2 regions of the Kitasatospora sp. NPDC059327 genome follow, and region 2 is predicted to be linked to the other one. Evidence: riboswitches for the same ligand, from Rfam matches in the RefSeq annotation. Region 2 holds a riboswitch; the other holds the start of a gene.
The links. A riboswitch is a leader RNA that binds a small molecule or an ion and turns the genes downstream of it on or off. The one in region 2 is predicted to bind thiamine pyrophosphate.

Region 1: linked by a shared signal. The riboswitch ahead of thiO (glycine oxidase ThiO) and the one ahead of thiC (phosphomethylpyrimidine synthase ThiC) in region 2 are both predicted to bind thiamine pyrophosphate.

Annotation. Positions count from the first base shown of each region.
Region 1 is NZ_JBHYYB010000013.1:116,914-121,544, forward strand. Features, by position in the region: gene ACFXHB_RS11175 (polyprenyl synthetase family protein) at 1-449, shown strand, start outside; gene thiE (thiamine phosphate synthase) at 508-1,158, opposite strand; gene ACFXHB_RS11185 (Rv2175c family DNA-binding protein) at 1,158-1,523, opposite strand; gene ACFXHB_RS11190 (NAD(P)/FAD-dependent oxidoreductase) at 1,576-2,781, opposite strand; TPP riboswitch at 2,905-3,017, shown strand; gene thiO (glycine oxidase ThiO) at 3,021-4,181, shown strand; gene thiS (sulfur carrier protein ThiS) at 4,178-4,387, shown strand; gene ACFXHB_RS11205 (thiazole synthase) at 4,390-4,631, shown strand, end outside.
Region 2 is NZ_JBHYYB010000122.1:5,355-9,985, forward strand. Features, by position in the region: gene ACFXHB_RS39315 (SPFH domain-containing protein) at 1-1,156, opposite strand, end outside; gene ACFXHB_RS39320 (hypothetical protein) at 1,260-1,466, opposite strand; gene ACFXHB_RS39325 (LPXTG cell wall anchor domain-containing protein) at 1,571-2,695, opposite strand; TPP riboswitch at 2,881-3,015, shown strand; gene thiC (phosphomethylpyrimidine synthase ThiC) at 3,011-4,631, shown strand, end outside.

The sequences.
Region 1 (4,631 bases), on a different contig from region 2:
CGTTGCAGGTCGGCGCGCTGCTGGCGGGCGCCGGTGCGGAGCTGGTCGAGGCGTACGGGGCGTTCGGGCTGCCGCTGGGCGAGGCGTTCCAACTGCGGGACGACCTGCTCGGCGTCTTCGGGGACCCGGCGGTCACCGGCAAGCCCGCCGGGGACGACCTGCGCGAGGGCAAGCGGACGCTGCTGGTCGCGCACGCGATGCGGGGGCTGCCCCCCGCCGACGCCCGGCACCTGGACGAACGGCTCGGCGCACCGGACCTCGCCCCCGAGGAGGTGGCCCGGCTGCGCGAGCTGGTCGGGCGCAGCGGCGCGCCCGAGCGGGTGGAGCGGCGGATCGAGGAGCTGATGCGGCAGTCACTGGCCGCGCTGGCGGCGGCGCCGCTGGCGGACGAACGGGCCCGCGAGGTGCTGCTGGCGCTGGCCGAGGCCGCCACCGTCCGCAAGTACTGATCCAGCTGTCCGAAAACGTGCGGACCGGGGAGTACCGAGGACGGCGGCGGCCGTCGGGTCAGAGCGCGCGCAACCGCCGGGCGAAGGCGGCGGCCGCCGCCTCCGGGTCGTCCGCGGCCGTGATGGCGCGCACCACCACGACCCGGCTCGCACCGGCCGCCAGCACCTCGTCCAGGTTGTCGAGGTCGATGCCGCCGATGGCGAACCACGGCCGGTCGGTGGTCCGGCCCGCCGCGTAGGAGACCAGGCCGAGGCCGGGCGCGTGGCGGCCCGGCTTGGTCGGGGTCGGCCAGACCGGGCCGGTGCAGAAGTAGTCCACGCCGGGCTCGGCGACCGCCGCGTCCACCTCGGACTCGGCGTGGCAGGAGCGGCCGATCAGCACGTCCTCGCCGAGGATCGCCCGGGCGGCCGGTACCGGCAGGTCGTCCTGCCCGAGGTGCAGCACGTCCGGCCGGGCCGCGTGCGCGACGTCGGCGCGGTCGTTGACGGCGAGCAGCTTCCCGTGGCGGCGGCAGGCGTCGGCGAAGACCTCCAGGGCCGCCAGCTCCTGCTTGGCCTCCAGGCCCTTGTCGCGGAGCTGGACGATGTCCACCCCGCCGGCCAGCGCCGCGTCCAGGAACTCCGCGAGGTCGCCCCGCTCACGGCGGGCGTCGGTGCAGAGGTAGAGCCGGGCGTCGGCGAGCCGCCGGCGCGGTGTGTCCGCCGCCATCAGATCAGCATCGCCTGGGCACGGCGCTTCACCTCGGTGCCGCGGTTCTCCTGCAGCGCCTGGATCGGGCTGCCGGGCAGCGACGGGTCCTCGGTGAAGAGCCACTCCAGGATCTCCACGTCGTTGTACCCGCAGTCGCGCAGCAGCGTCAGCGTGCCGGACAGGTGCTTCACCAGCCCCGGGCCGTCGATGAACGCGGCCGGCACCTGGAGCGACTTGTTCGGACCCCGCCGGACGGCGATCAGCCCGCCGTTCTTGACCAGGTCGCGCACCTCGGTGACCCGGACCCCCCACTGCTCCGAGATGTCGGGCAGGTACATCCACTCGGTGACCAGGGACTCAATCTTGCTTTCGATCTCACTCACGTCACCAGACTGCCACCTCCACGGCCCGCCGCGCACCAGGCGTCCGTCCGCGCTACCCCGCGACGGCCGACTTCAGTGCCACCGCCGGGTCCGCCGCCCGGACCGGATCGAGCACCACGGCGTGTTCGACCAGCCGGCGGCCCTGGGTGAGATCGCGCGGGCGGTCCACCGTCAGCAGCGCCCGCAGCACGCCGTCGCGCAGCCACAGCACCGCCCAGGACGGGTCCTGCGGGGAGCCGCGCAGGACCACCTCGTCGCCCTCGCCGTGCCGCCCGGCGTACTGCACCGTCCGACCGAACTGCTCCGACCAGAAGTACGGCACCGGGTCGTACGGCAGGTCCGCGCCGAGGACGGCGGCGGCCGCCGCCCCGCCGGAGCGCAGCGCGTGGTCCCAGTGCTGGACGGTCAACCGGGCCCCGGACCGGACCGACGGGTAGCTCACGCAGTCGCCGGCCGCGTAGACGCCGGGCAGCGTGGTCCGCAGCCGCTCGTCCACCAGGACGGCGCCGGCCTCGTCCAGCGCGACGCCGGAGCCGGCCAGCCAGCCGGTGGCCGGGCGGGCCCCGATGCCGACCACGACCTCGTCGGCGGGCAGGTGGGAGCCGTCCGCCAGCAGCACCGCACCGGCCTCGACCGCCGCGACGCCCACCCCGCAGCGCAGTTCCACGCCGGCCTCCGCGTACCAGGCCGCCATCGCGTGGCCGACCCCGGCGGGCAGCACGCCGGGGACGGGCGCCGGGCCGGCCTCCACGACGGTGACCTCGCACCCGGCGGCCCGGGCGGCGGTGGCCACCTCGGCACCGATCCAGCCGGCGCCCACCAGCACCAGGCGCAGGCCCGGGCGGAGCAGGGCGCGCAGCGCCAGCGCGTCGTCCAGGGTGTGCAGCAGGTGGGCCCGCTCGGCACCGGGCAGGGCGCGCGGGGTCGCGCCGGTGGCGATCACCAGCGAGTCGTAGGGCAGGTCGCCGCCGTCGGTGCGCAGCACGCCGGGGGTGAGCCCGGTGGCGCGGCGGCCGGTGAGCAGCTCGACGCCCAGCCGCGCGAAGTCGAGGTCGAGCGGGGTGGCGTCGGCCTTGCCGAGCAGCACCTCCTTGGAGAGCGGCGGCCGGTCGTACGGCGGGTGCGGCTCCTCGCCGACCAGGACGATCCGCCCCCGCCACCCGCCCTGCCGCAGGCCGGCGGCGCAGTGCGCCCCGGCCAGCCCCGCCCCGACCACGACCGCCCGGTCCGTCCCGCTCAGCTCTGCCACGCCCGTCACTGTACTGGCGCCCGGCGGGGCGCCGGAGGGCCGTCCGCCACCCCGCCGCCGACCCCGCCGGCCACCGCGCTGTCCACCCCTCGTACGCGCCTTCAGTGGCGGTGACCCCCGGAGTTATGGTGGGGGCACCATCACGGGAGCCCGGCGGACCGGGCTGAGAGGCGGGCTGACACGGCCTGCGACCGTCCGAACCTGATCCGGGTCATACCGGCGAAGGGAGAGCAGCGACTTTGACACGCTTGGCAGCAGGAACCCACGCCGACGTGCTGGTCGTCGGCGGCGGCGTCATCGGCCTCGCCGTCGCCTGGCGGGCGGCCCGGCTGGGGCTGCGGGACATCGCGGTGGTCGACCCGGACCCGGGCGGCGGCGCGGCCCGGGTCGCGGCCGGCATGCTCGCTCCCGTGACCGAACTCCAGTACGGCGAGGAGCCGTTGCTGCGCCTCGGGATGGCCTCCAACGAGCGCTACGCGGCCTTCGCCGCCGAGCTCACCGAGGCCTCCGGCGGCCGGGACACCGGCTACCGCCGCTGCGGCACCCTGGCCGTCGCCCTCGACTCCGACGACCGCGAGGAGCTGCGCGAGCTGCACTCCTTCCACCAGCGGCTCGGCCTCGACTCGCGGTGGCTGACCGGCCGGGAGGCCCGCAAGCTGGAGCCGATGCTCGCCCCGGCCGTGCGCGGCGGCCTGCACGTCACCGAGGACCACCAGGTGGACGGCCGCCGGCTGGCCGGGGCCCTGGTCCTCGCCTGCGAGCGGGCGGGCGTCCGGCTGCACCGCGCCGAGGCCACCGAGCTGCTGGTCGAGGACGGCCGGGCCGTCGGCGTCCGGCTGGGCGACGCGCGGACCCTGACCGCCGACCGGACCGTGCTCGCGGCCGGCTCCCGCAGCCATCTGCTGCCGGGCCTGCCCGCGGGGGTGCTGCCGGCGATCCGCCCGGTGAAGGGCCAGATCCTGCGGCTGCGGATCCCCCCGGCCTACCGCCCGTTCCTCTCCCGCAACGTCCGCGCGGTGGTGCGCGGCCGGCACCTCTACCTGGTGCCGAGGGAGAACGGCGAGCTGGTGATCGGCGCGACCAGCGAGGAGCAGGGCTACGACACCACCGTCACCGCCGGCGGGGTGTACGAGCTGCTGCGCGACGCCCACGAGGTGGTCCCCGGCATCACCGAGCTGCCGCTGGTGGAGACCTCCGCCGGGCTGCGCCCGGGCTCGCCGGACAACGCGCCGCTGCTCGGGCCGACCGCCCTGCCCGGGCTGGTCGCCGCCACCGGCCACTACCGCAACGGCGTCCTGCTCACCCCGGTGACGGCCGACCTGGTCGCCGAGTACCTGGCCACCGGCCGCACGCCCGAGCTCGCCGAGCCGTTCTCCCCCACCCGTTTCACCACGAAGGTCCCCGCATGAGCGAGATCGAACTCACCGTCAACGGCGCACCCCGACGGGTACCCGCCGCCACCACCCTGGCCGAGGTGGTGACCACCCTCAGCCGGGCCAACTCCGGCGTCGCCGCGGCGCTCAACGAGGCCGTGGTGCCGCGCGGTTCCTGGTCCCTGACGCGGCTGGCCGCGGGCGACCGGGTCGAGATCCTCACCGCCGTCCAGGGAGGCTGACCATGGCCGACGACGTGTTCACCATCGCCGGGACGACCTTCGGCTCGCGCCTGATCATGGGCACCGGCGGCGCCCCCAGCCTGGAGGTCCTGGAGCAGGCGCTGCGGGTCTCCGGCACCGAGCTGACCACCGTGGCGATGCGCCGGGTCGACGCCACCACCCAGGGTTCCGTGCTGGACGTGCTGACCCGCAACGGCATCCGCGTGCTGCCCAACACGGCCGGCTGCTACACCGCCGGCGAGGC
Region 2 (4,631 bases):
CCGCCGCCTTGGCGAGCCCGATCGCCTTGGCCGCCTCCGCCTCCGCCAGCCCGCGGGCCTCGGCGGCCGCGGCCTCGGCCTGCCCGGTGGCCCTGGTCGCCTCGGCCTCGGCCAGCGCGCGCAGCCGGGTGGCGTCCGCCGCCGCCTCGGCCGTGATCCTGACCTGGCCGGCTTCGGCGGCGGCCTTCAGCTGGGTCTCCTGGGCGTGGGCCTGCGCGGCGGAGATCCGGGCGTCGCGGTCGGCGTCGGCCCGGGTGCGGGTCTCGTACGCCTTGGCGTCGGCCGGCTTGCGGACCTCGATCTGCAGCTGCTGCTCCTTGCGGCGCGCCTCCAGCTCGGCGACCTTCGTCTCCTGGACGACCACCTCCTGCCGGGAGGCGGCCTCGGCGAGCGGTCCGGCCTGCTCGGCCCGGGCGTTGGCGGTGTCGCGTTCGGCCTGGTAGGCGGACTGCTGGATGGCGCTGTTGCGGGTGGCCTCGGCCTTGCGGGCGGCGGCCTCCTGCTCCGCCTCGGTGGCCATCCGGTCGGCCTCGGCCTGGGCGATCCGGGCGTCCCGCTGGACGGCCGCGGCGTGCGGGATGGCGAGGTTCTTGATGTAGCCGGTCGGGTCGATGATCTCCTGGATCTGCAGGGTGTCGATGATCAGCCCGAGCTTCTCCATCTCCAGACCGGAGGCGGCCCTGGTCTCCCCCGTGAGCCGCTCGCGGTCGCGGATCATGTCCTCGACGGTGAGCCCGCCGACGATCGAGCGCAGGTGCCCGGCGAAGACGTTGTGGACCCGCTGGCTGATCAGTTTCTGCTGGTCCAGGAAGCGCCGGGCGGCATTGGCGATCGAGACGTCGTCGTCGCCGACCTTGAAGATCACCACGCCCTTGACCCGGACCGGGATTCCCTGGGTGGTGACGCACTCGACGTTCAGCTCGGCCTCGTTGAGGTCCAGCGAGAGCCGGCGGACACCTTGCAGGCCCGGCGTGACGAAAGTCCCCCGGCCGGTGACGATCCGGAAGCCCAGACCGTCCCCGACCCCCTCGGTCCGGTGCCGGGAGCCCGAGATGATCAGCGCCTCGTTGGGCTCGGCCACCCGCCACATGAGTTTGAAGAGCGTGATTCCCGCCAGCAGCACCGCGGCGGCTGCCCCGATGATGACGTACACCATGGTTCAACTCCCCCTCTCGGCACATGAGATGCGCCGTTTCGGATTGTCCGCCCGGTACAACCCGAAGAGAAGAGAAAGGACGTGACGGCCTGTCACAAGCTCGTCACGGAAGCACCGGCGCCACGTAGACCGTCCGGGGCGGCTGGTACTCGATCACCACCACCGGTGTCCCGACCGGCAGTCGGTCGCCCGGGACGGCGAGATAGGCGAGGAACGCCTCCGTGCCCCGGCGCTCCGGAACGTGCACCATCACCTCGCCGACCAGCCCCGCACCGACCGCCCCGCTGACCCGCCCCGCCAGTCCGACCATGTCGGCCAGTGTGCCACCCCGGTGGGCTCGTCCGCCGGTGCGCCGGAAGGCCGGTGCCCGTCCGCCGGTCGACAGGCGGACGGGCACCGGCGGCGGCCCCGGGCTCAGGACCCGGCGTGCTCCCGGCGGCGCCGCACCACGAGGACGGTGGCGAGGCCCACGGCCACCGCGCCGACCGCGCCGGCGGCCAGCGGAGTGGTCGAACCGGCTCCGGTGTGCGCCAGTTGGGCGCCCTGAGCGCTGGTGGTGGCGGTGCCGCCGCTGCCGGCGACCGGGCTCATCGAGGGGCTCGGGGTGCCGGTGGGGCGGGTGCCGGCGGCGGGGACGGCCGTCGTGGTCGAGGCCGGGGAGGCCGTCGTGCCGGGCGTCGACGGCGTGCTGCCGGTGCCGGCCGCCTCGGTGACGGTGATGGCGGCGGAGCTGTCCGCGATGGTCTGGCAGTAGTCCCGGCCGGGCTGCTCGTACGTGAAGGAGGACTGGCCGGACACGCTGGCACCCACCGTCTCCGCGACCGCGTCGCGGCCGGCGGCCAGGCGGATCTCGAAGGTCAGTGACTGGTCCTTGGCGAGCCGGAAGGACTGGAGCGGCACCTGGAGCCAGTTGTCGCTGCTCGCCTTGACCGGGGTCCCGGTGGCCCAGGCGCCGCCGGGGAACTTCGTCTCCACGGTGAAGGCGCGGGCGCCGTGCCCGATCACGGTGAACTTGGTGGTGAAGTCGGGCAGGTCGTAGCCCGTGGTGTTGCGGACGGTGATGGTGGATTCGACGGCCGGCCCGCCCTTCACCAGGGTCAGCCTGGCGTAGCCGGTCCCGTTCCAGGAGACCGGGACGGTCGCGACCGGGCGGTGGGCGAAGGAGCAGGGCTGCGCCGAGGGGCTGCCGGTCGGGGTCGGCGTACCGGTCGGGGTGGCCGACGGGGTGGCCGACGGGGTGGCGGTCGGGGTGGCGGTCGGGGTGCCGGTCGGCGTCTCCGTCGGGACGGCGGTCGGTGCCGTGCTCGGTGCCGTGCTCGGTGCCGTGCTCGGTGCGGTGGTGGGCGCCGTGCTCGGCGCCGGTTCGGTGGCGTCGCCGGTCGGCCCGGTGCTCGGTGCGGCGGTTCCGCTCGCGTTCGAGGCGGTGGTGGTGGGCGTCGCGGTCGGATCGGCGAGCGGGGCGGCGGATGCCGCACCCAGGCCCAGGCCGAGACTCGCGGTGACGGCCGCACAGGTGACAAGGAGGCGCGAAGTCCTCATGGTGATCCCCCAGATGGTGGCGCAGGTGGACCGACTACGTGCCGGTCGTGCGCGAACGCGTGCGCGAGGATCGTACCGTCGGTGATCAAACGTTCGGGCCGGAGCCGGCCGGCGCTGGACGGACCCCCTCTGGACCAGCGGCGATTCGCTCGCTACGGTGTTGGACGTCATGCGCAGGCAACACCGCCTGCGGACACGGGAGCTCGGAGCACCGGGCTGAGAGGGCGCTGACCGGAACGTCGCTGGACGTGCCGAACGCTGCGTCGACCGCAGGAACCTGACCGGGTAATGCCGGCGTAGGGAGTAGAAGGTCTGATGACCACGTTCGATGCACAGCCGCAGTCTGCCCGGAACCAGGACGCCGGGAGCGCGGGCACCGGAAGCGCGGGCACCGGCTACCCGACCCCGGCCTGGCGCAAGGCCTACCGCGAAGGGTCCCGCCCCGACCTGCGCGTCCCGTACCGCGAGGTCGTCCTCACCAACGGCCGGACCGTCCCGCTCTACGACACGTCGGGCCCGTACACCGACCCCGCGTACGAGGCCGATGTGCGCCGCGGCCTGCCGCCGCTGCGCGACGCCTGGATCCGCCAGCGCGGCGACGTCGAGGAGTACGACGGCCGGGAGGCCCGCCCGGAGGACGACGGGATCAAGCACACCTCGCCGCGCGGCGGGAACCTGCGCAACCTCGACGCCGTCTTCCCCGGCCGCCCGCGCCGCCCGCTGCGCGGCCGTTCCGGCGCCTCCGTCACCCAACTCGCCTACGCCAGGCGCGGCGTGGTGACCCCGGAGATGGAGTTCGTGGCCCTGCGCGAGGGCCTGGCCCCGGAGTACGTCCGCGAGGAGGTGGCGCGCGGGCGCGCCGTCATCCCGGTCAACGTGAACCACCCCGAGGTGGAGCCGTCGATCATCGGCACCAACTTCCTGGTGAAGATCAACGCCAACATCGGCAACTCCGCCGTCACCTCCTCGATCGAGGAGGAGGTGGAGAAGATGACCTGGGCCACCCGCTGGGGCGCCGACACCGTCATGGACCTCTCCACCGGCCGCAACATCCACACCACCCGTGAGTGGATCCTGCGCAACTCCCCGGTGCCGATCGGCACGGTGCCGCTCTACCAGGCGCTGGAGAAGGTCGACGGCCGGGCCGAGGAGCTCAGCTGGGACGTCTACCGCGACACGATCGTCGAGCAGTGCGAGCAGGGCGTCGACTACATGACCGTGCACGCCGGTGTGCTGCTGCGGTACGTGCCGCTGACGGCCCGCCGCAAGACCGGCATCGTCTCGCGCGGCGGCTCGATCATGGCCGCCTGGTGCCTGGCGCACCATCAGGAGAACTTCCTCTACACCAACTTCGAGGAGCTCTGCGAGATCCTCGCGAGCTACGACGTCACCTTCTCGCTCGGTGACGGCCTGCGCCCCGGCTCGATCGCGGACGCCAACGACGAGGCGCAGTTCGCCGAGCTGCGGACGCTGGGCGAACTCGGCCGGATCGCCCGCGAACGCGACGTCCAGGTGATGATCGAGGGACCGGGCCACGTCCCGATGAACAAGATCCGGGAGAACATGGATCTCCAGAAGGAGATCTGCGACGAGGCGCCGTTCTACACCCTCGGCCCGCTGACCACGGACGTCGCCCCCGGCTACGACCACATCACCTCGGGCATCGGCGCCGCGATGATCGCCTGGTGGGGCACCGCGATGCTCTGCTACGTCACCCCCAAGGAGCACCTGGGCCTGCCCAACCGGGACGACGTCAAGACCGGCGTCATCACCTACAAGATCGCCGCCCACGCCGCCGACCTCGCCAAGGGCCACCCCGGCGCCCAGGCCTGGGACGACGCGCTCTCCGACGCCCGCTTCGAGTTCCGCTGGGAGGACCAGTTCAACCTGGCCCTCGACCCGGAGACGGCCCGCGAGTTCCACGACGAGACGCTCC